DNA from 2 places in the Roseiflexus sp. RS-1 genome. Region 2 is predicted to be linked to the other one. Evidence: riboswitches for the same ligand, from Rfam matches in the RefSeq annotation. Region 2 holds a riboswitch; the other holds the start of a gene.

Region 1 (10,703 bases), 2.1 Mb from region 2:
CAATGATACCTTGCGCAAACTGGCGCGACAAGCGTTGAATCGCGACCCGGAGCCGTCCATCAGCGTCCTGGACTCCCAATCCGTCAAAACGACCGAAGCAGGCGGAGAACGCGGCGACGATGGGGGAAAAAAAGGTCAATGGGCGCAAACGGCAATGCTGGGTTGATACAAATGGGTTCTTGCTGCGCGTGCTCGTCCATCCGGCAGACATTTCTGATACCGAAGGCGCGGAGTGGCTTTTGGCCGCGCATCATCAATCGTTTCCTCGGATGCAAGAAATTCGGGTGGATGAAGGCTACAAACAAGGGTTAAATGAATGGATGCAACAGAACACGACGATACGCCTGAATGTCATCGAAAAACCGCCTGAACAAAAGGGATGTGCGGTCATCCCGAAGCGATGGGTGGTAGAACGCTCGATTGCGTGGGCGGGACGCAATCGGTTGTTGCGGCGAATAATTATTCGCCGCAACAACCGCAACCCAGAATCAAGCGAAGCCTTTCTTTATCTCGGTTCTATTGCAATGCTCCTGAATAGGCTTTATCCGAGGTTTTAGTTTTTGATCACGCTCTGAGATCGCTGAAGAGGCTCCCTGAAATCGATATTGCTCACAGAGATATCTATTTTGTACGTGGAAACTATCAAGGTCTCCAGATCGATGTTCTCTTGACGAGTAATCCATTATTTTCGCACGTAAAGAAACGCCATGTCGTCAGACAGGATTTTTTCGAGCGATCCATTCCTTCTGCGACAGTTCGTGGACTCATACTGCTGAAGCTGTATGCACTGCCGTCGCTCTATCGCCAGGGTGATTTCGTTCGGGTTGGATTGTACGAGAACGACGTTGCCACGCTTATGTTCTACCACGCCCCCAACATGTCGGAAATACTCGCCGAATTAACCCCATTCGTAAGTCCACAGGACATGTCCGCAATCCAGGACATCATCTCCGATCTTAAGCAACGAATTGCTCGCCTGCGGCGTGATCGTGTATAATCCACTGGACCGCCTCAATCACCGTATTCAGAGTATCGAAGTCCTGGTGGCGCCTGTTTCCTGGTTGGAGCAGCGTTGCAGGTTTCCGCCTGCGTGCAGTGCATCTGGTACGAACGGAACGGTGACACGGCGTCTCGTTGTCGATAGTGCGTGTTTCGCACACCAGTCTGACGAAGGAGGACTCTCAGTATGGCACCGTCCGGCGCAGTCGAACTTCTTCCCTCGGAAACGCCAAACGCCGCCCGCATCTACAGTTATACCCTGGGCGGTTCGTACTATCTGCCGGTTGACAGGGCGGCGGCGGAATACATGTTCTCGCTTGTACCTTCCACACCAAAGTGGGTGCGTATGCTGCGCAATTTCCTCCAGCACGCCGCCCGTCGTCTTTGGGTGGAAGGATTCACCCACTTCATCGACTTCGCCTCCGGACTCCCGACCGACGATCATATCCATCACGTGCTTCCAGACGCCCGTGTGGTCTACTCGGACCTGGATCCCGAAACATACGACATGGCGCAGCAACTGGTTGGACACCTTCCGAATGTACTCTACGTGAGGCATGATGTGCGCGAGGCGCGTTCGCTGCTTGAGTCGCCGGAGGTGCAGAACTTCCTGGGTGGTGAGCGGCGGGTGGCATTCGGGCTGAATGGCATTACCGTCTTTCTCTCCCCCGAGGAGATTTCACGGCTCTTCCACGATCTCTACGAGTGGGCAGCGCCCGGTTCCCGGCTCTACATCACCTACGAAACCAAAATGCCAGGGCTGATGACCCCGCGCATGGAACAGTTCATCGACATGTTCCGTCAGGCGGGATCGCCCTTCTGGCTCTATTCGCTTGAGGAGTGCATCGCGTTCAGCCGACCGTGGCAGATCCCCCCAACAGGATTAATGCCGCTCCACGAGTTCCTGGGGCTTCCCTCCGACTACATCACTGAAGCCGATCAGGAAGGCGTCGGATTGCAGTTCTACGCTGCGATTCTCGCAAAGCCGGAGTGATATTGGTAGAACACGGGGTGGATTTTTTGGGGAAGCCCCTGCGTTCCTTCTCTCGTTTCAGGCTTCAGGATGCTCAGACTCCCCCTTCTCCCCTTATGAGAGAAGGGGGCAGGGGGATGAGGGGCAAAAGCGCGCCGGAACGCAAAGAACTGGCGATCGCTCCCAAGAATTCTACCCTTGAGAGCGGGAGAGAAGGCGGAGGGCAAGGGAAAAAAGGGCGACAGGATGCAGCAAACAATGCACGTGGTTCAATCGTTCTGCTCTTCGTTATCACCGATGCATTGGGTAGAGGTAACGCAGAGAGAGCAGGGTTTCGTGTCAGGACAACATTTCCGCAACGAGGGGCTACAGATTCGCCTCGAAGATGACTTCTTCGCTGGGTTGAGCAGCAGTATCGACTTCGTCCAGCGTAATCATCACCTGGTCATAGGCGTCCATCGGTTCCGGCGCATCGACCACAAATTCGGCGACCCCATCAGGTCCAACCGTAACGACGCCGATAGCGATTGGCTGATTTCCTTTCGCCAGCCACAACCGATAAAGTTTCCCCGGTTCGGCGGATTTCAGCCCATAAATCATCAGCACCAGGCGATTATGCCCCGGTTGCATGAACATGCGCGCGCTTGCATCATCAGGAGCGCGCTCAGTCGTTCCCAGCGGCCGCGAGACGGTCTGCGGCGCAGCAATGAACGAAACGAGTTGTTCATCCTGTCGCTCTGATGTTCTCAACGCCTGGATTTCCTGCTGGCTCTTTGCGAGTTGAAGGCGGGTCTCATCAAGTTCTCGCACACTGGCACGCAGTTGCGCCTCTACTATCGTCGCAGTCTGGCGCACCTCGGCTATCTGCAGCTCCATCGAACGCAGCATCTGCTGATTGGATGCGAGTTGCACTGCAAGCCGGTCAGCGCGTCCGCGCGCCTCGAATGCCGCTGTTCCCAGACCGATAATCAGCGCCAGCATCGCTGCGAATGCTGGCAAAACCCAGCGACCTGGACGGGTAGAACGGGGCATCGCCATTGGGCGCGACGCTGGTGCGGTTTCGGTGGAAGCATCATCATGTGCGGCGGCAATACGCGCAAAAAGTTGACGTTTGACTCGCGGCGGGGGGGTGAGCGCCCCGGACGCATAGGGCAACAACCCGACGACATCGCGGAACGACTCCGCTTCGGCGCGACAGCGGGGGCAGTTGGTGATATGTGCTGCCACTCGTGCGGCTTCGTCCGCATCGAGCGCGCCCAGCACAAACGCAGGAACGAGTTCCAGGATCTCATCGCAGTTCGACAATGTCATTGGCGCGCTCATCAATCGTGCAGGTCGTCTGCCCCTATCTTCTGGTTGTGTAACAGATCGCGCATCTTCTGCAGCGCAAGCCTTGTGCGTGTTTTGACCGTACCGATTGGACTGTTCAGCCGCTGGGCGATCTCGCTTTGAGAAAGTCCACGAAAGTATGCCAGTTCCAGCACTTCACGCTGTTCAGGCGGGATCTGCGCCAGCGCTTGCAGAATGATCCGTCGGCGTTCGCGTTCAATGGCAGCGCTGACGACATCACTCTGTGCATCCGGTTGATCGAGCATCGCCTGTTCTTCATGCTCATTCTGAGCTGTTGTCGGACGGGAGCGTTGCCGGCGCAGTTCATCGATGCACAGATTATGAGCGATGCCGAAGATCCACCCTGCCACCTGTCCGCGTCCGATGGCAAACGACGTACTGCGCCGCCAGACTCGCCAGAACGTTTCCTGAACGATATCTTCCGCAAGTTCAGCGTTACCAAGCATGCGGAGCGCTGTCGCGTACACGATGCGCGCATACCGGTCGTACAATTGCTCAAGTGCACTGCTATCGCGACTCGCAACGCGGGTGATCAACACCTCGTCGTCCAGTGCAGACGAATCAGCGGCTGGCATCCTGACCTGACTCATCGCACTGCCCCGCAGTGTTGCACTGTTTTCTGAGTAGTCATACGGATAATCTTCACAATCGGATGCTGCACAATTATAGCAAAAGGCGCAACCCTGTCTGCCACGCCGATTGTAGCAGATCAGAGGTGCGCCTGATAGTGCGTGCAAAACGCTGAACATTCCGCCGATGTTCAGCGGATCCGTTCCAGCCGTTCCAAAAACCCTGCAATGATCGGCGCCTGCTGGTCGATATCGACCAGGAATGCGTCGTGACCGGCGATTGAGTCGATCTCGATGTGCTCGACCGGTTTCTGATTCCGGCACAGCGCATCGGCGATGGCCAGCGACTCTGCCGTCGGGTAGAGCCAGTCGCTGCTGTAGGAAATGACGAGGAAGTGCGCCTGGGTTTGGGCGAACGCTGCGTCCAGCGAACCGTAGCGCGCCGGCAAATCCCAGTAATCCATGGCTTTCGTAATGTAGAGGTACGAATTCGCGTCAAAACGCGCGTTGAAACTTGCACCCTGGTGCTCGAGGTAACTCTCGATTGCAAATTCCTGCGCCATTGTGTACGAAGGACCGCCGCGCTGGAACGCGCGCCCGAACTTGCGCTCCAGGGCTGGTTCGCTCAGATAGGTGATATGCCCGATCATACGCGCAGTCGCCAGCCCGTCAACCGGCGGCTCGTGACCGTAGTAGTCGCCGCCGCGCCAGCGCGGGTCTGCCATGATTGCGCGCCGTCCGATCGCATTCCATGCCACCGTCTGCGCCGATGAGCGCGCCGTTGTCGCCAGCAAAAGAGCGCCGCGCACCCGTTCCGGGTACGCCGTGGCCCATTCGAGCGCCTGAAAGCCGCCCATCGAGCCGCCAGCGACGGCGAGCAACTGATCAATCCCCAGGTGGTCGATCAACCGTGTTTGCGCGCGCACCATATCGCTGATCGTAATGACCGGGAACCGCAAACCATACGGCTTGCCGGTCGTCGGATCGATGCTGGAAGGACCGGTGCTCCCCTTACACCCGCCGATGACGTTGGAACAGATAATAAAGTAGCGGTCAGTATCGAAAGGACGACCGGGTCCCACCATCGCATCCCACCATCCTGGCTTGGGATCGGTCAGACTGTGACGACCGGCAACGTGTGCATCGCCGGAGAGGGCGTGCAGGATCAGAATGGCGTTGTCACGCGCCGGGCTGAGTTCGCCATACGTCTCATACGCCAGCGTTACCGGCGCCAGCAAAGCGCCGCTATCGAGCGGCAGCGGCTCGAGCCAGGTGGCGTAACGTGTCTGGACGAGACCGACACCGAGTGGTGCGCGCTCTGTCGCATATGCAATCATAGGATGCCTTCCTGGTTCGGTACACACGTGTCCTGGTTTGTTCAATCCTGATGGGCGCCTGTCAGAGGCGACCCGGTGCTGCCTGTTCCCTGGAACCGTCTCGTCTGTGCATCTGCGAATGCACCAGGCGCTGCGGAGGGTGCAGCGCAAACCCTCTGCAACCCTCTGCGCACGTTCAATCCCGTCCTTACACTTTTGCCAGCGCCTGATCCAGGTCGGCGATAATATCGTCGATGGTCTCAATCCCGACCGACAGACGCACAAAATCGTCGGTGACGCCGGTGAGCCGCTGCTCATCGGGCGTCAACTGGCTGTGGGTCGTGCTGGCTGGATGAATCGCAAGACTCCTGGCATCGCCGATATTCGCCAGGTGCGAGAACAGGCGCAGGCTGTTGATGAACTTTGCACCGGCTGCGCGCCCGCCTTTGATCCCGAACCCGACAATACCGCTCTGTCCCCTGGGCATATACTTCTGCGCCAGCGCATAACTCGGATGCTCCGGAAGTCCGGGGTACAGCACCCATTCCACCTTGCTGTGCTCTTTGAGGAACTGGGCCACTGCCAGCGCATTCTGACTGTGACGCTCCATCCGCAATCCCAGTGTCTCGATGCCCTGGAGCAGCAGGAAGGAGTTGAACGGGCTGAGGCATGCGCCAATATCGCGCAGCAACTGCACCCGCACCTTCAAGATGTATGCCAGGTTGCCGAACGCCTGTGTATACACCAGACCGTGATAGGAAGGATCGGGGGTCGTAAACTCAGGGTAGCGCCCATTGGTCCAGTCGAACTTCCCGCTATCGACCAGCAGACCGGCGATGCTGGTCCCGTGCCCGCCGAGGTATTTGGTCGCAGAGTGGACGACAATATCGGCGCCCCACTCGAACGGGCGGCACAGATATGGGGTTGCAGTGGTCGAGTCGACCATCACCGCCACGCCGTGTTCGTGGGCGATATTGGCGATGGTTTGCAGATCGACAATATCCAGACGCGGGTTGCCGACCAGTTCGAGGAAGACCAGTTTCGTGCGATCATCGATTGCCCGGCGAAACCCTTCGTGATCGCGGGCATCGACGAAGCGAGTCGTAATGCCGAGTTTCGGGAACGTATGGCGGAACAGATTGTAGGTGCCGCCGTACAGGTCGCTCGATGAGACGATATTATCACCGGCGCCTGCTACATTCAGGATGCCCAGCGTTTCCGCCGCCTGCCCCGATGCCAGCGCCAGAGCGCCGACGCCGCCTTCGAGTGCGGCGATGCGCTGTTCAAGCACATCGGTCGTCGGGTTCATAATCCGGGTATAGATATTGCCGAACTCCTGCAACCCAAACAACCGCGCAGCGTGATCGGTATCCTTGAACTGATACGATGTCGTCTGATAGATCGGAACGGCGCGTGCGCCGGTGGTCGGGTCGGGTTGCTGCCCCGCGTGGAGCGCCAGGGTCTCGAAGCCGGTGAAACGGATTTCGTCTGTCATGGTGGTGATCGTCTCCTTGTGTTGCAATTGTGCGTACCAGCCCAGTGCACGGTTTCAAAGGAACAGCAGAGCCAGGGCAGCGCAACCTGTCTGGTGGATGCGCTGCCATCTGGTAAGCAATCTCTCGTGCAGCGTGAGGGCAACAAAATTGCCCTCATCTGTACGATGAGGGCTGTCTGTGTGAGCTTTGGGGGATACCGCAGGGTGGGCATCTACTCCCGCAGCGCACGCCTCTCATCTTCCAGATATACTCTGCCGGAATTGGCACCTTCCAGTGTGAACAAGATGCTCAGGTTGCCTGGAGTGAGGAGGCATCGTCACTGACGCCAGTCTCAGCACCTGAACGTCTTACCCTGCACCGGAGGTTGCCGAGGCTTCATCGGGCCGGTCCCTCCGCCTCTCTGGATAAGAGTTGCGCTTATTGACTTGTTTGTTGAGATAGTATACGACATTGGGCGAGATTGTCAAGCGGCATTGGATGCAATCTGGCGGAAATGGGCAAGGTATGCTATACTTCCTCCTGTCTTTACAAGGTTTGGTCGTAGCGAGCTGCTTCTGCACCCTCTGATCCTCGCAGGCGTGCTGTCTTCAGGCTCATCATTCCCCAAACCAAGGACACGGTACGGTATCATTCATCAAAAGGAGCTGGCAAGCGATGAGCTTTGCAGACAAGACACTCACCTGTCGGGATTGTGGCGTGGATTTCGTTTTCACTTCAGGCGAACAGGAGTTTTACGCCCAGAAAGGGTTCACCAACGAGCCGACGCGCTGCCCGTCGTGTCGACAGCAGCGGAAGACGTCGGGAGGCGGGCGCGGCTACAGCGACCGCAACGGGTATGGACGGAACGATAGTTATGGCGCGGGTCGCGGCGGTTACGGCGGCGAGCGCCAGATGCACAGCACAACCTGCGCGTCGTGTGGTCGTGAGGCGCTTGTGCCGTTCGTGCCGCGTGGCGATAAGCCGGTCTACTGCTCCGACTGCTTCCAGGATCAGCGCCGCAGCAGCGGGCGCGGTCGCTGGTAGGCAGGGTGTGCGCACAGGTTCAATGTGCTGCGCCATCTTCACGGTGCACCTTTGAATGAATGCGGCAAGCAAAACCCGATTCCTCCCGCTGGCGCTGGCGCCAGCGGGAGGAAAGTTTGTGCTGTCGCTACGAACTGTGGAAGTGTGCATTCCCGTGATGGTTAGAGGGCGATCAGAAAACCGGATTTGTGGTATCATGATGGCGACCATGCCGTTCTGATGAGGAGCAATTTCGTATGCCACGACGTGCGCTTCGATCCTATCCAACCAAGGATGCGACCGATCTGACCGATGAACAGTGGGCCGCTATCGCGCCACTCGTCACCGCGCCGTCGCCCAACGGCGGGCGTCCGACCGAAATTGATCGCCGCGCGATCGTCAACGCGCTGCTCTCCAAAAATCGTACGGGCTGCCAATGGCGCATGCTTCCGAAAGATGTTCCGCCAATGAGTTCCGTTCGGTACTATTTCGACAAATGGAATCGTGATGGAACATTCATCAAAATCAATGATACGCTGCGGAAACTGGCGCGACAGGCGTTGAATCGCGATCCGGAGCCGTCCATCAGCGTCCTGGACTCCCAATCCGTCAAAACGACCGAAGCAGGCGGAGAACGCGGCGACGATGGGGGAAAAAAAGGTCAACGGGCGCAAACGGCAATTCTGGGTTGATACAAATGGGTTCTTGTTGCGCGTGTTGGTCCATCCCGCCGATATTTCGGATACTGAAGGCGCCGAGTGGCTTCTCGCCGCGCATCATCACTCATTTCCCCGGATGCGCGAGATTCGCGTGGATGAGGGATACAAAAAAGGGTTAGATGAATGGCTGCAACAGAACACGGCGATACGCCTGAATGTTATTGAAAAACCGCCTGGACAAACGGGATTTGCGGTCATTCCGAAGCGATGGGTGGTGGAACGCTCGATTGCGTGGGCGGGACGCAATCGGTTGTTGCGGCGAATAATTATTCGCCGCAACAACCGCAACCCAGAATCAAGCGAAGCCTTTCTTTATCTCGGTTCTATTGCAATGCTCCTGAATCGGCTCTATCCGAGATGTTAGTTTTTGATCACGCTCTCAGTATTCCGACCCTGAACATATCTCAAGAGAGCAATACCCTCGACCAGTGCATAACTGATCCTGCGATTTTGCAGTAAATCAAACAAATCATTCACCACATCGAGCAGATCATCCATCCTGAACCGCACTTCCGGCCAGCGCTGCGTATTGAATACAACAGCATGACGAATAACTTTTCCGATATGAATACCCTGCGATTCTGTCACGCTAGCCGCCTTGCGATCTGTCTTGTTCAGAACATGGCGATGTTTCCCGCCATATTGTAGCGCATAACGAATTCGGAGAGCAAACCGTGCCCCTGACCGCTTCTCGAACAGCAGGTTTTCCCGGTCATCTGCGAAACTACCGAAATGATCCGTCCCAGACTTCGCCCGGCACACTATATGAACAGCGCCCGCCCTGCGCAGTCACGAAGCTCAGGAGTATATAGCAGTTCTCGTAGAGGTTGAACCTCCTCGGACGACCGCAGTCACCATCGCGCTCCCCGCACGGCGACCGACATGCATGTCGGTCGGTAAGAGAAGACATTCGACATCGTCCGTCGTCAGGCGTGACTCCGCACGTGCGGGCTGATGGAGATTGAGAATTACAGCATTTCTCAGATACATCGACCATTATTCCTAGATTATGGAGATTGAGAAGCAACTACTCAGGCTGCCTTGGCGTTCAGCGATTGAAATCGCCTCTGGAAGGCTTTTCGCCGGGCGTCCACCTGCGTGGACGCTGCCACGGCGATCGCAGAGGCGGTCGCCCGGCGCGAAGCGTCCGCTCAGGCGCGGTTTCAACCGCATGCCTGAGCAGTTACGTTGAGAATTATAGCAGTTCTCACAAAGATTGGTCTTGTTGGGCAGGGTTGCACCCACTATCGAAAGCAGACGCCGTGTACGCCATCCCTTCGCGTGCTTCGCGTCTCTGTGTGCATCAGACCGGCTCACGCGGAGGCGCGGAGGCGCGGAGAGCGCGCGCAGGTCTTGCAAGGTCTGTCAGACGGGGCTGCACCCGTCGCTGGAAACGAGCGCTTCACGTGCCACCTCGAGGCGGCGCCGTGGGGGGCACGGCATGCCGTGCCCCCACACCCGTCGCTGGAAGTGGGCGCCTCGTGCAACGCGGCAGACCCGGACGAGGGTCAACGTATTTGAGAACTGCTATAAATCCGGTATCCCGTATAGCCGTGGGGCTGAAGCCCTCGGCTATGCAAGGCAAAGCCCGCCTGCGCGGGCTAGACCGGATTATTTATTCCAAGACCATACGTCCTCGGCTATGGAATGCGAAGCCCGCCTGCGCAGGCCAGACCATATTGAATTCTGAAAACTCATTCCTGCACTCCTGGCGATTGGACTGATGGACGCCCTGCGCCGGAGCGATGTTGCTCATCCACGCCAGGAGCGCAGAATCAATGAAAACAACGCAAGATACAGTAATGCGCGCACATGAACGATGCTTCTCATCCGCGCCACGAACGCCGGATCAATCCCTGATCGGTGTTGAAGACCGGATCGACGCCGCGGGCAAAACAGTCGAGGCTGTTGGCGCCCCACGAGACGCAGGCAGGCGACGATGCGATATTGCCGCCCAGGTCTTCCCATCCAATCCAGCGACTGCCGTCCCAGTAGCGGTGCAGCAGGTTGCCGTTGTCGCCCCGTGCAAACAGACTGATCCGGTTCGGTCCCCACGATGCGACAGTTGGCGCGGAGGTTGCATTCACCCCCATGTCTTCCCAAATGGTCCACTGGATACCGTTCCACACGCGACGGTAGAGCCGATTGTTGCTGCCGCGCACGAAACATTGCACCTGATTGTCGCCCGGCGAGGTGCAGGCGGGCACCGAGGTGAGTATGCCTTCGTGGTTGATCCAGCTGATCCAGCGCTGACCGTCGTAGTATGCCTGGTACATCTT
Region 2 (10,703 bases):
GTGCGCCAACTGAGGAAGAGCGCGCCGCCTGGTCTGATGTGCTATGAGCGTTCGCCGACAACAGATCCGCGCTGCGGCTTGTGATGTGCGCCGCTCCTACTATGAGCGCGTCGGCAGTGATGATCTCAACCATCCGCTGTCGCTTGATACCCTTGTAGAGGAAATCTGGGGATTGACGGTCATCCGGGATGTGCTCGCCGCCGGTATTCAGGGGAAGGTCGAGCCGGAACACGACGTCATCCGGGTGCAGCGCGATCTTTCACCGACCCGTCAGCGCTTCGTGATTGCCCACGAGATTGGTCATGTGCACCTCGAAGGGTTGGATGCCGGCCCGTTCCGCGATACCGACGAAACGCTCGATGAGTGTGCCGCAGGCGCCGACGATGAGACGGCGGTTCGTTCGTACAACCGGCGCGAGCGCCGCGAACAGGAGGCGAACCTGTTTGCGCTTGAATTGCTCGTGCCGGCGGAGGAACTCTGGCAGGCGGTTCAGCAGGCGGACTGGAGCATTGAGTCGCTTGCAGCGCAGTTTGCCGTCTCAACCGATGCCATCCGCGCGCAACTGGTGAATGTCTGCTGTCTCGATCCGCTGACACCACCCGACGGATCGACCGTTACCCGACATACGTCGTTCACGCCGGACCCGGAGCAACAGGCGGCAGTCGATGCGCCGCTGCCGCTGCTGCTTGCGGCTGGACCGGGTACCGGGAAGACGCGCAGCATTGTGGCGAAGTATGTGTCACTGGTGCATCAGGGGGTCGATCCGGCATCGATCCTGGCGCTGACGTTTTCGAACAGGGCGGCGGAGGAGATGCGCGAGCGGATCATTGCTGCACTGCGTCAGGCAGCGCCACGCCTTGCCGGACGTGTGGAGATCAGTACGTTTCACTCGTGGGGACTGAATATCCTGCGCATCTACGGGGCGCGACTGGGGTTGCCGGCGGATGTGCGGCTTCTCGATACTGCCGATCTCTTTCTTCTGCTCTCGAAGCGCCTGGACGATCTGCGCCTGGCGTATTTCAAAGACCTGCGCGAACCGACCCGTCATCTGGTGACGATTATTCAGGCGATCAGCCGGATCAAGGATGAACTGTGGTCGCCGGAAGAGTTCGCGCGTGCGGCGGAGCAGGAAGCGGAGCGTCTGATCGGACAGGCGGAGCAGGATCATCCTGGCGCTTCGCGCAAAGCCACCGAAGCGCGCGAGCGCGCGGTGCGACGGGCGACCGCGTTACGCGAACTGGCACAGATCTACCCGCGCTACGAAGCGATCCTGCGCGAGGCGGGCGCACTGGACTATGGCGATCTGATTGTGTTACCGGTGAGGGCGCTGCACGATCCGGCAATCGCTGCCGATCTCCGTCGGCGTTACCACTACCTTCTGGTCGATGAATTTCAGGATATCAACTACGCTTCGGGCGAGTTGATCCGGCTGCTCGATGGTGGACGCGGACGGGTGTGGGCGGTCGGCGATGCCTGGCAGAGCATCTATCGCTTTCGCGGCGCATCGGCGGCCAATCTCGATGAGTTCCTGCACCATTACCCGACGGCGCAGGTTCGCTATCTGACGCGCAACTACCGCTCGTTGCAACCGATCCTCGATGCCAGCGCCGCAGTGATGGTCAGCGATCCTCGCGCTGCAACCCGTCCGTTGCTGCAGGCGCAACGCACCGGCGGCGGTCACGCAGTTATCGAACTAGTTGCACCGCACAGTCAGGATGAACATACAGCAATTGCGCACGACATTCTGCGCCGGGCGCGATCCGGTCGAGGCAGGGGATTGCCGCGCTGCGCCGTGCAACCGTGGATGCTGCACTGCCGGAAGATGCGACGTGCACTGCGTCGTCCACCCCTGTTCATTCGTCGCTGGCGTTTCCACGACCATGCAGTGCTCTGCCGCACCCACGAACAGGCGAGCGCAATTGCTGCTGTGCTCGAAGCGCACGGCATTCCGGTCGATCATCCGGGCAACGTGTTCGAGGCGTCAGAGGTGAAGGATGTCCTGGCAATCTGCGCCCAGATTGGATCGACGAACAGCGCCGGTCTGCTGCGAGCGTTGACGATGCCCGATCACCGTCTTGATCCCAACGACCTCAACCTGCTTGTCAGTCTGGCGCGACAGACGCAACAGGCGCTTCCACGCGCCGCTCGCGATCCGGCGGTTCTTGCGCAGTTGAGTGAAACCGCCCGACAGACGCTCACACGGCTTCAGACTATCGTCGAAACGCTGGAGAGAGAAGCGGATGTCTGGCACGCGCTGACGACCTATCTATTCGAGCAGAGTCAGGCGATGCGGCAACGGTTGAACCGCGCTGCACGGGGTGAGTATGCCGCACAACGGGAACTTGCCACACTCGGTCAGTTGATTGCGATTGCGCGCAACTTTGTGCGTCTTGCAACACCGGAGGAGAGCGGTGCGCCGCACTTCATCGCCTACATTCGCGCATTGCGCGCTGCCGGTGTGCAACCACGACCGTTGATCGGCGGGCAGGCGGATGCCGTGCGGGTCATGACCGTCCACGCTGCAAAGGGGCTGGAGTTTCCAATTGTGTATGTACCAGGATTGCAGGAGGGACGCTTCCCGGCGCGGGGCAATCAGCGTGGATTGTCATTGCCTGCCGGTCTTATTCGCGGTTCGATCGAGCCTGAAGACCAGGAGGAGCGCTACCTTCTCTACGTGGCGATGACTCGCGCACGTGACCGGTTGGTGCTCAGTCGCGCACTGACGCGGGGCAATGGCGAGAGAGCAGCGGAACGTTCTTCGTTGTTACCCGGCGATGGTGACGGGAATGGCGCACCCTGGATCGTTCGATCAGTCATCGGCGGGGCAACCTGTCCGAATCCAGCGCCTGCGATGCGGCTGCACGACACACCAGCGCCGCGTATGCCGTTACCGGCTTCGAGTATCGATCTCGACGGTTGCAAACGGCGCTTTCTGTATCAGTACGTATATCAGTTGTACGACGATCTTTCGCCGTTTTTACGTATGCATCAGGCAATCCGCGAATGCGTCAGGACGCTGACGGAACAGGCGCGTGCGGGTGTTCTGCCTGCCGATGACGATGCAGTACGATCGCTGGTATTCGGTCAGTTGCAGCGGTACGAACTCGACACGGTGCTCTACGCCGAAGACTATGCCACCGAGACGTTACAGCACGTTCAGGTGGTGTGGAATGACCTGCGAAGCGGGCGAATCGCGCCTGAGCGGGTAGACCGGCGCGTGCTGGTGCGGCGACCGGCTGGGGTGATCGAAGTGCGGATTGATCGAGAGGAGACGCAGGACGGAGTGACGCGGTGGGTATGGGTGCGGCCCGGTGCGCCGCGTGGCAATGATCATCTCTCGGAGCGTATGATCCTGTATGCGCTGGCGCGTCAGGAGGTGGGTCATCCTCCTGATGAACTTGCGATTGCCTTTACGGGAACAGGCGAGACAGTGCGGGTCACGCACGCTGAGCGGGTACTGGCGAACCACACGGCAAAGATCGACCGTCTGCTCGAAGCGATGCACGAGCGGCGCTGGGAACCGTCGTTTGGTTCACAGTGCGACACCTGCCCTTTCAACCTGATCTGTCCGGTATAAACGTTCAACGCTTCCATTATGGCGCCGGTGCGATCCGCAGTGCGAACGCGCCGACGCCCTCATTTTTATCGCTGCCGACGATCAAGCGGTAGACGCCGGTTTCTGGAAGGGTCTGCTCTCCAGGATCGCCGCACCCCAGACAGGTGCTGAACACCTCCGCCCCGGAAGGTGCGCGCAGCGTCATCGTCAACTGCCCCACTGCCGGATCGCGTCTGGAGACCGTTACGATAATTTTCTGACCGGCCTGCGCCTCGAAAAGATACACATTTTTAGCGCCGGGGGTTTCGATGCGTCCGGCGCCTGGCGCCGGCTGGTCACCATCGATCACGGCATCGATGTCGATGGTGAACTCTCGTGGCGGCGGCAGGTCATAGACGCCCAGTTCGTATGCGCCGGTCGCGGCATCCCGTTCGCTGCCGACCACCAGGGTATACTGACCTGAGCGCTGCAAGGTGTGTGCACCTGGATTGCCGCATCCCACTTCAACCTTCAACCTTCAACCCTCTCACCTCTCACCTCTCTTCACCCCCTCCAGTAGCGCGGCGCAACCCCTTCATCCAGGTCAACATCGGCCAGATTGGCGATGGTCAGTTCACCGCGCATATCGAGATACTCGACATACGCTCCGGCTTTCTGCAACGCCAGCAGTTCCTCATACCCGTTGACGCCCGGGTAGAGTGCGGCGGTGAGTTCTGCGATCGTGCGCGGTTCGCGGCACAGGGCGCGCACCTGCTCAAGTCGCTGCTCCTGCGCATCGATAATGCGCACAATCCAGTCGTGGATGTGATCCATTGGGGCGCCATGCCCGCCAAGCGCCAGGCGAATGTCGGGCAGCGCATCGATCAGACGCAATGCCCTGAGGTAGTGGTCAAGACCGGTAGAGAGGGTAATACTCTCCGGCGGCAGGAAGATCGACGTCTGCGGCAGGACGTGGTCGGCGCTGAGGAGCACATCGCCAATCTGAAGGCAGACCTGTCCCGGACAGTGACCGGGGGCGTGGTAGACTCGGAAGAGGTCATCAATCACATCTCCTTCACGAAACGTCGTGGCGACATCGACCGAACGGAACAGGTTCTTGCTCCAACCGTACAGGTGCAGCAGGATCGTCTGCTTTGCGGATGACACTCCGGCGCGGCGAAGGAATGCGGCAAGAGCGCGGCGCGCCAGAACGAACCGCTCCTCGTGATGTGTCAGAACGCGTCGGTCGAGTTCATGAACGGCGATCGGCGCGTCGGTCAGGCTGCGCAGCGCCGTCAAACCGCCGTAGTGGTCGATATGGGCGTGGGTGATAATGACCCGACGCAGATCGGTCCAGGTCAGACGTTCATTCCAATCGGAACGCAGTGCAGCGAAGGCGGTGCGCAGATCGGCATCACTGTCGCCTAATCCGCTGCCGGTATCGACGAGTGCTGCATAATCGCCTGCAATGACCACATATACATTTGCTGTCAGGTTCGGAAAGACACGGATCGGCAGGCGATAGATACGGACGCCGCCAGGCGCTTCGTGACGGGTAATGGTCTCAGGGGACACGATGACTCTCCTCCAGACGGGTAGACAGAGCAGATGCCGCTGCGGCGAGCGGCGCAAGTCCGGCGCTGCGTGCAAGACGAGCGGCACTGCGCAGATGCGCCAGTACCGGTGCAGGATCGCCGAAGTCACGTTCGATGCGGGCAACTTCGATGACGGTGCGGACATACTCCGGCAGGAGCGCCCGTTGCACCGTGTAGTGGAGGGTGTGCAGCAGCATCGTCCGCGCCCCCGGCAGGTCGTTGCGCAACGCTGCGAGGCGTGCTATACCAAGGTGCGCGCTGACATAGATGAAACCGTACAGTTGATGCGGCGCTCGCAACGCCTCGTGAAAATACGCATCGGCGCCGGTCAGGTCGCCGCGCGCCAGCGCTACCATGCCCATCCCCACGACCACACTGGCGCGGTGCGACTGAAATGCCGCTACGCCAGCGAGACGCGCTGCCATTTCAACAAAGCGTTGTTCCGCCAGCGCCAGGCGATCATCGATCAACCAGAGGAAGCCCTGATGGATGCGGGGCCAGATCGAGGCCCATGCCGCTTCGGATGCTCGCGCGGCGGTTTCCAGGCTGCGCTCCAGCCAGATAGTCGTTTCGTCAGGCTTGCCAGCGAGCGCGTTCAGGTGCGCCAGTTGCAACGCCGAGACGACGGCGGCCGGCGCCTGACCGGTTTCAACCGCCAGCGTATATGATTGTGTCAGACAAGGGCGTGCGTCGCGCAGCAATCCCTGCATCAACGCCGCCCATCCGATCTGGAACAGCGCCGCTGCCGCTTCGTCCGGTCCGAGCAGTTCCGGCAGTTCTTCCGCTGGATTGCCTGGAACAGGAGGGGCCGGAGTGAATGACGGGAATGTCCGCCAGGACGCATCAACATCATTCGAAGGAAGCACATCGGCGTGCTGGACGCCCTGTTCATCTGTTTCACGTGAAACAGTATCCGCCTGGACGAAAAGCGGATCATCGACCCTGCTGCGACGGTCGCGCAGGGAAGCGCGTGAGCGCTCGGCAGCGGCAGGAAGCGGATCGGGCTGCAGGATCAACGCCGTGCGCCAGAGCATATCAGCAATCGAGGGGAGCGGTTCGACACAACCGCCTTTTTGTGTGCGCGCTGCATGCGCGGCGCTGATTGCAGCGGCGCCCGCCAGATCGCCCATCAGCGCACGCAGCAGCACCAACCGACGCGGCGCAACGAGCGTTGGCGGCGTTACACCACGCTGCGTCGCCCAGCGCTCATAGCGCGCAGAGGTTTCTTCCAACCCGTTCCAGTCCAGCAGCGTCTCGCACGTCAGCAACCGTCCGGCAAAGGCGCGTTGCATCATCTCGACCGGCGCCTCAGCGCCGAGACGTTCGCCCGCTTCAATAGCGGCATCATAGTGGTGCAACGCATGACGATACCCGAACGCGCGCCGCGCATGATCGCCAGCATCAATCGCATAGCGCAGCACGTCGCGATCGGCAGAACGCCCAGCCTGGCAAAAATGATAGGTGATCTCGGCAGCACGCTCCGGTCGATGCCCTTCAAGCGCTGCCATCGCGGCGCCGATCCGATGGTGCAACCGCCGACGCTGCGGCGCAGAGAGGGTGGCCGCGATGATCGAGCGCACCAGGTCATGGTTGAACGCAAGGTGCGTATCGTCATTCTCAATAAGTATCTGACGCTCAAGCAGGATCTGCGCGGCTTCGAGCGCATCCGCGCCCCCCAGACGTTCGATCAGGTCGAGTGACGCCGGACGACTGATCAGCGCCAGATGCTCTGCCAGATCGCGTGCGTGCGGCGGCAATCGATCAATGCGCGCCCGCACCAGTTCACGCATCTGCGGCGCTTCGGTCGGATCGGGAAACGGCATACCTGCTTCGAGGTCGGGCAGCAACGCAGCGAGCGATGGCGCCCCGCGACTCTCCAGTAATGCCTGGACTGTCACCATCAATGCCAGAGGATTGCCGCCGGTGCTGGCGACCAGTTGGGGCGCCAGATGTGCGACCCGCCCGATCTCAACTCCGGCAAGTCCGGCGAGAAGTTCAGCAACTGCCGATGCATCGAGGCGACCCAGCACCAGCGGACGCAGGATCATATCGCGTCCCAGGGTGCGCAACAGATTGTGGAGCGCCGGGTTATCACTCAGTTCATCGGCGCGGTATGCCAGGATGAGCAACAACGCCCGGCGCGACGCCTGACGGGCGAGGCGCCCGACCGTCGCCAGCGTTGCATCGTCCGCCCACTGCGCATCATCGAGCGCAACGACCAGCGGGAGTGTGCGCGCCAGCGCAAGCGCCAGTTCACACAGACCGTCGATCTGTCGGTTACGCCGTTCCTCAGGCGGCACATCCGACAGTTCAGGCAGATCCGGCAACCGTTCCCGCAACACCGGAAAAAGATCGGCGATCTGCGCCAGTGCAAACTGCGGCAGTTGACGAAGACGATACTCCGGTACATTGCGCAGCAAGGGGCGCAGCATCTCTCCGACCGCAGCAAAGGGCAACCCCTGATCCAGCGGCGTGGCGCGCAGTTCAAGCGTAAATGCGCCCCGGTCGGCGGCAGTGCGCAGCGTTTCTGCTATCAGGCGCGTCTTCCCAATCCCCGCTTCACCGACGATGGTGACCATTCCGCCGCTACGCCGATCAAGATCGGCGAGCCAGCGGTGCAATAACGCCAGTTCCTCCTGACGTCCGACAATCGGCGTTGCTGCCGATCCCGGAGAACGTTGTCCGGCACGTGGACTGCGCGGTTCGATCCGCTGTCGATCATGACGGTTTTCGTGCGATGAGGAGACCGCAGCAGGCGCATAGGAACCAGGATCGCCGCGCAGGATCGCCATATGCAGCGCCTGTGTCTGAGGCGACGGCGCAGCGCCCAACTCGTGGTCCAGCAGATGACGGTAGCGCTCGTAACTCTGAAGCGCGCCGGCCGTGTCGCCTGACCGCGCCTGTGCCAGCATCAGGATGCGCCAGAGCGGTTCGGTGAGAGGCGCAATGGCAATGCCGCGACCGGCAAGCGCCGCCGCAGCCATCGGGTCGCCGCGGTCGAGTTTGATCTCCGCCACACGACGGAGCGCGTCGAGGTAGCGTGCACGCAACCGCTCACGCTCCATCGCCGCCCACGCCAGTTCCTGCTCATCTTCGAGAAAGTCGCCGCGATAGAGCGTAATCGCCCGCTCCAGGTCCGCCTCACCCTGCTCCATCGAACCGGTCGTCTGACCACCGGCGAGTGATTCGGTCAGCGTTAGAAACTCATCGACATCGATCCACGCGCCGCTCTCTCTGTTCCAGGCATACCCGCCGGAGCGGGTCAGAATATACCGGCGTGAAGCGCGGTCAGCCTCTGGTTCCAGCACACGACGCAGGTTGCTGATTGCGCTCCGCAGGTTTACCGATGCGCTGGCGCTGTCCGAATCAGGCCACAGCCATTCGCACAATCGCCCGGCAGCAATAACCCGCCCCCGGGTTGCAGCGAGAATGGCAAGCAGACGCTGCTCCTGCCGGGAACGCCAGACGGAGTCGGGTAGCGTGCGATCACCGATCTGTACGGTCAGCGCGCCGAATAACGCAATCCTGAGCGGCGCATCCATGCCCGTCTCCCTACCGCAATGTCATAATGCAGCGCATTATGAGTATACCACGCCCGTCGTGCGTTCGCAGAGAATGACAGACGCGGGATGCAGGCGGAGTATAACGCACCGGAAGACGCAGCGCAAGGCATCGGCTGCGGCAGGGTGGCGGGGTGGCGGGATGTGACGCAGGGAAGCGATAGATGTACCCCTGCTGCCAGTGCGTACACGATTTATGCCACACCCGATGAATCAATTGACATTGACGCTGTTTCTTTCCCCATGCTATACTATCAGACAAATTTGCTCATCCAGAGGAGTGGAGGGACCGGCCCGATGAAGCTCCGCCAACCCGTAGCCACTGGATCGAGCAGCCGGTGCGATACGCGCCGCTTCTCGACACTGGCAGGCTATAGGGTGGCAATTCCGGCAGCGCAGGCTGGAAGATGAGTGGTGATGAGGCTTCCGGAACCTCACGCGGGCGCGTGGGGTTTTTTGCTGCACAAGCGAGAAAGCGCAATCATCGCACCCGCCAGCCCGATCATCACGTGCAGACAGTTCGGATATGAAGTATCACGAGGTGTTTCCTTGAAGAAGCCAACCTACCTTGAAGCCCTGCGCGAGCGCGTCCTGATCTACGACGGCGCTATGGGCACCAGCATCGATACATTCCATCTCACGGCTGCGGACTATGGCGGTGAAAACACTTTCGGCGCCCGCGATTATCTGGTGATGACTCGCCCGGATGTCATCGAACAGATCCACACCTCGTTTCTGGAAGCAGGCGCAGATGTGCTCGAAACATGCACGTTCCAATCGACCCGCATCCGGCTTGAGGAATGGGGGCTTGCCGATCAGACGCATGCGATCAATGTCGCCGCTGCGCGCCTGGCGCGGCGCGTTGCTGATGCGTTCGAGGCGCGTGATGGTCGTCCGCGTTACGTCGCCGGCTCGATGGGACCGACCGGCAAGTTGCCCTCTTCCGATGATCCGTCGCTCTCTGATATAACGTTCGATCAACTCTCCGATATCTTCTACGAACAGGCGGTGGCGCTGATCGAAGGCGGGGTCGATGTGCTGCTGGTCGAGACGAGCGTTGACATTCTTGAAGTGAAAGCAGCACTCGACGGCATTCGTCGCGCGAAAGCGGATCTTAACCGTCCTGATGTCGCCGTGCAGGCGCAGGTGTTCCTCGATCTCTCCGGCAAGATGCTGCTTGGCACCGAGGTGCCAGCGCTCGTTGCCACCCTGGAAGCGATGCCGGTCGATGTCATCGGGCTGAACTGTTCAACCGGTCCTGAACATATGCGCGAGGCGATCCGGTATATGACCCGCCACTCGCGCAAGCCGATCTCCTGCATTCCCAACGCCGGTCTGCCGATCGAGGTGAATGGCGAGACGGTCTATCCGATGGAGCCGGAGCCGTTCGCCCGCATTCTGGGGGAGTATGTCCACGAGTATGGAGTGGCGGTCGTTGGAGGATGCTGCGGCACCCGCCCGGCGCACATTCGCCGTTTGCGCCAGGTAGTCGGCGCGGCGACGCCGCCGAAAGTGCGTGACATCGAGTACATCCCCAGCGTCTCGTCGGGGGTGCGCGCGGCTGCATTGCGCCAGGAAGGGACGTTGACCATTATCGGCGAACGGGTCAACACCCTCGGTTCGCGTAAAGTCAAGCGCCTGCTGCTGAACGATGACTACGACGGCGTGCTTGAAGTCGCGCGCGAGCAGGTCGATTCAGGATCACATATTCTCGATGTGTGCGTGGCAATGACCGAGCGATCCGACGAGCGTGAGATGATGGTCAGACTGTTGAAGAAGTTGACCATGAACATCGAACTGCCGCTGGCGATCGATACGACCGAAGCCGATGTGCTCAATGCGGCGCTGGCGATCTACCCCGGTCGCGCGATTGTCAACTCGGTGTCGCTCGAAGGCGGTCGTGGCGATAAGATTGACCGCACCATGCCGCTGGTGGCGCGCTATGGTGCGGCAACGATCGCCATGACCATCGATGAAGAAGGTATGGCGCACACTGCCGAACGTAAACTGGCA

What was found. Region 2 has a riboswitch for S-adenosylmethionine ahead of ROSERS_RS00325 (homocysteine S-methyltransferase family protein). Riboswitches for the same ligand answer to the same signal wherever they lie in the genome.
Region 1: another riboswitch for S-adenosylmethionine. It lies ahead of ROSERS_RS09105 (homocysteine synthase); the one in region 2 lies ahead of ROSERS_RS00325 (homocysteine S-methyltransferase family protein).

Annotation. Positions count from the first base shown of each region.
Region 1 is NC_009523.1:2,170,372-2,181,074, reverse strand. It holds partial or broken gene ROSERS_RS27355 (IS5 family transposase) at 1-557, shown strand, start outside; gene ROSERS_RS09125 (SAM-dependent methyltransferase) at 1,187-1,993, shown strand; gene ROSERS_RS09120 (anti-sigma factor) at 2,339-3,283, opposite strand; gene ROSERS_RS09115 (RNA polymerase sigma factor) at 3,295-3,897, opposite strand; gene metX (homoserine O-acetyltransferase MetX) at 4,083-5,228, opposite strand; gene ROSERS_RS09105 (homocysteine synthase) at 5,416-6,702, opposite strand; SAM riboswitch class I at 6,934-7,114, opposite strand; gene ROSERS_RS09100 (zinc-ribbon domain containing protein) at 7,358-7,726, shown strand; partial or broken gene ROSERS_RS27350 (IS5 family transposase) at 7,963-8,788, shown strand; gene ROSERS_RS09090 (hypothetical protein) at 8,785-9,012, opposite strand; gene ROSERS_RS09085 (DUF346 domain-containing protein) at 10,251-10,703, opposite strand, start outside.
Region 2 is NC_009523.1:69,034-79,736, forward strand. It holds gene ROSERS_RS00300 (helix-turn-helix domain-containing protein) at 1-47, shown strand, start outside; gene ROSERS_RS00305 (UvrD-helicase domain-containing protein) at 44-3,577, shown strand; gene ROSERS_RS00310 (hypothetical protein) at 3,594-4,028, opposite strand; gene ROSERS_RS00315 (MBL fold metallo-hydrolase) at 4,100-5,110, opposite strand; gene ROSERS_RS00320 (BTAD domain-containing putative transcriptional regulator) at 5,100-8,672, opposite strand; SAM riboswitch class I at 8,956-9,104, shown strand; gene ROSERS_RS00325 (homocysteine S-methyltransferase family protein) at 9,240-10,703, shown strand, end outside.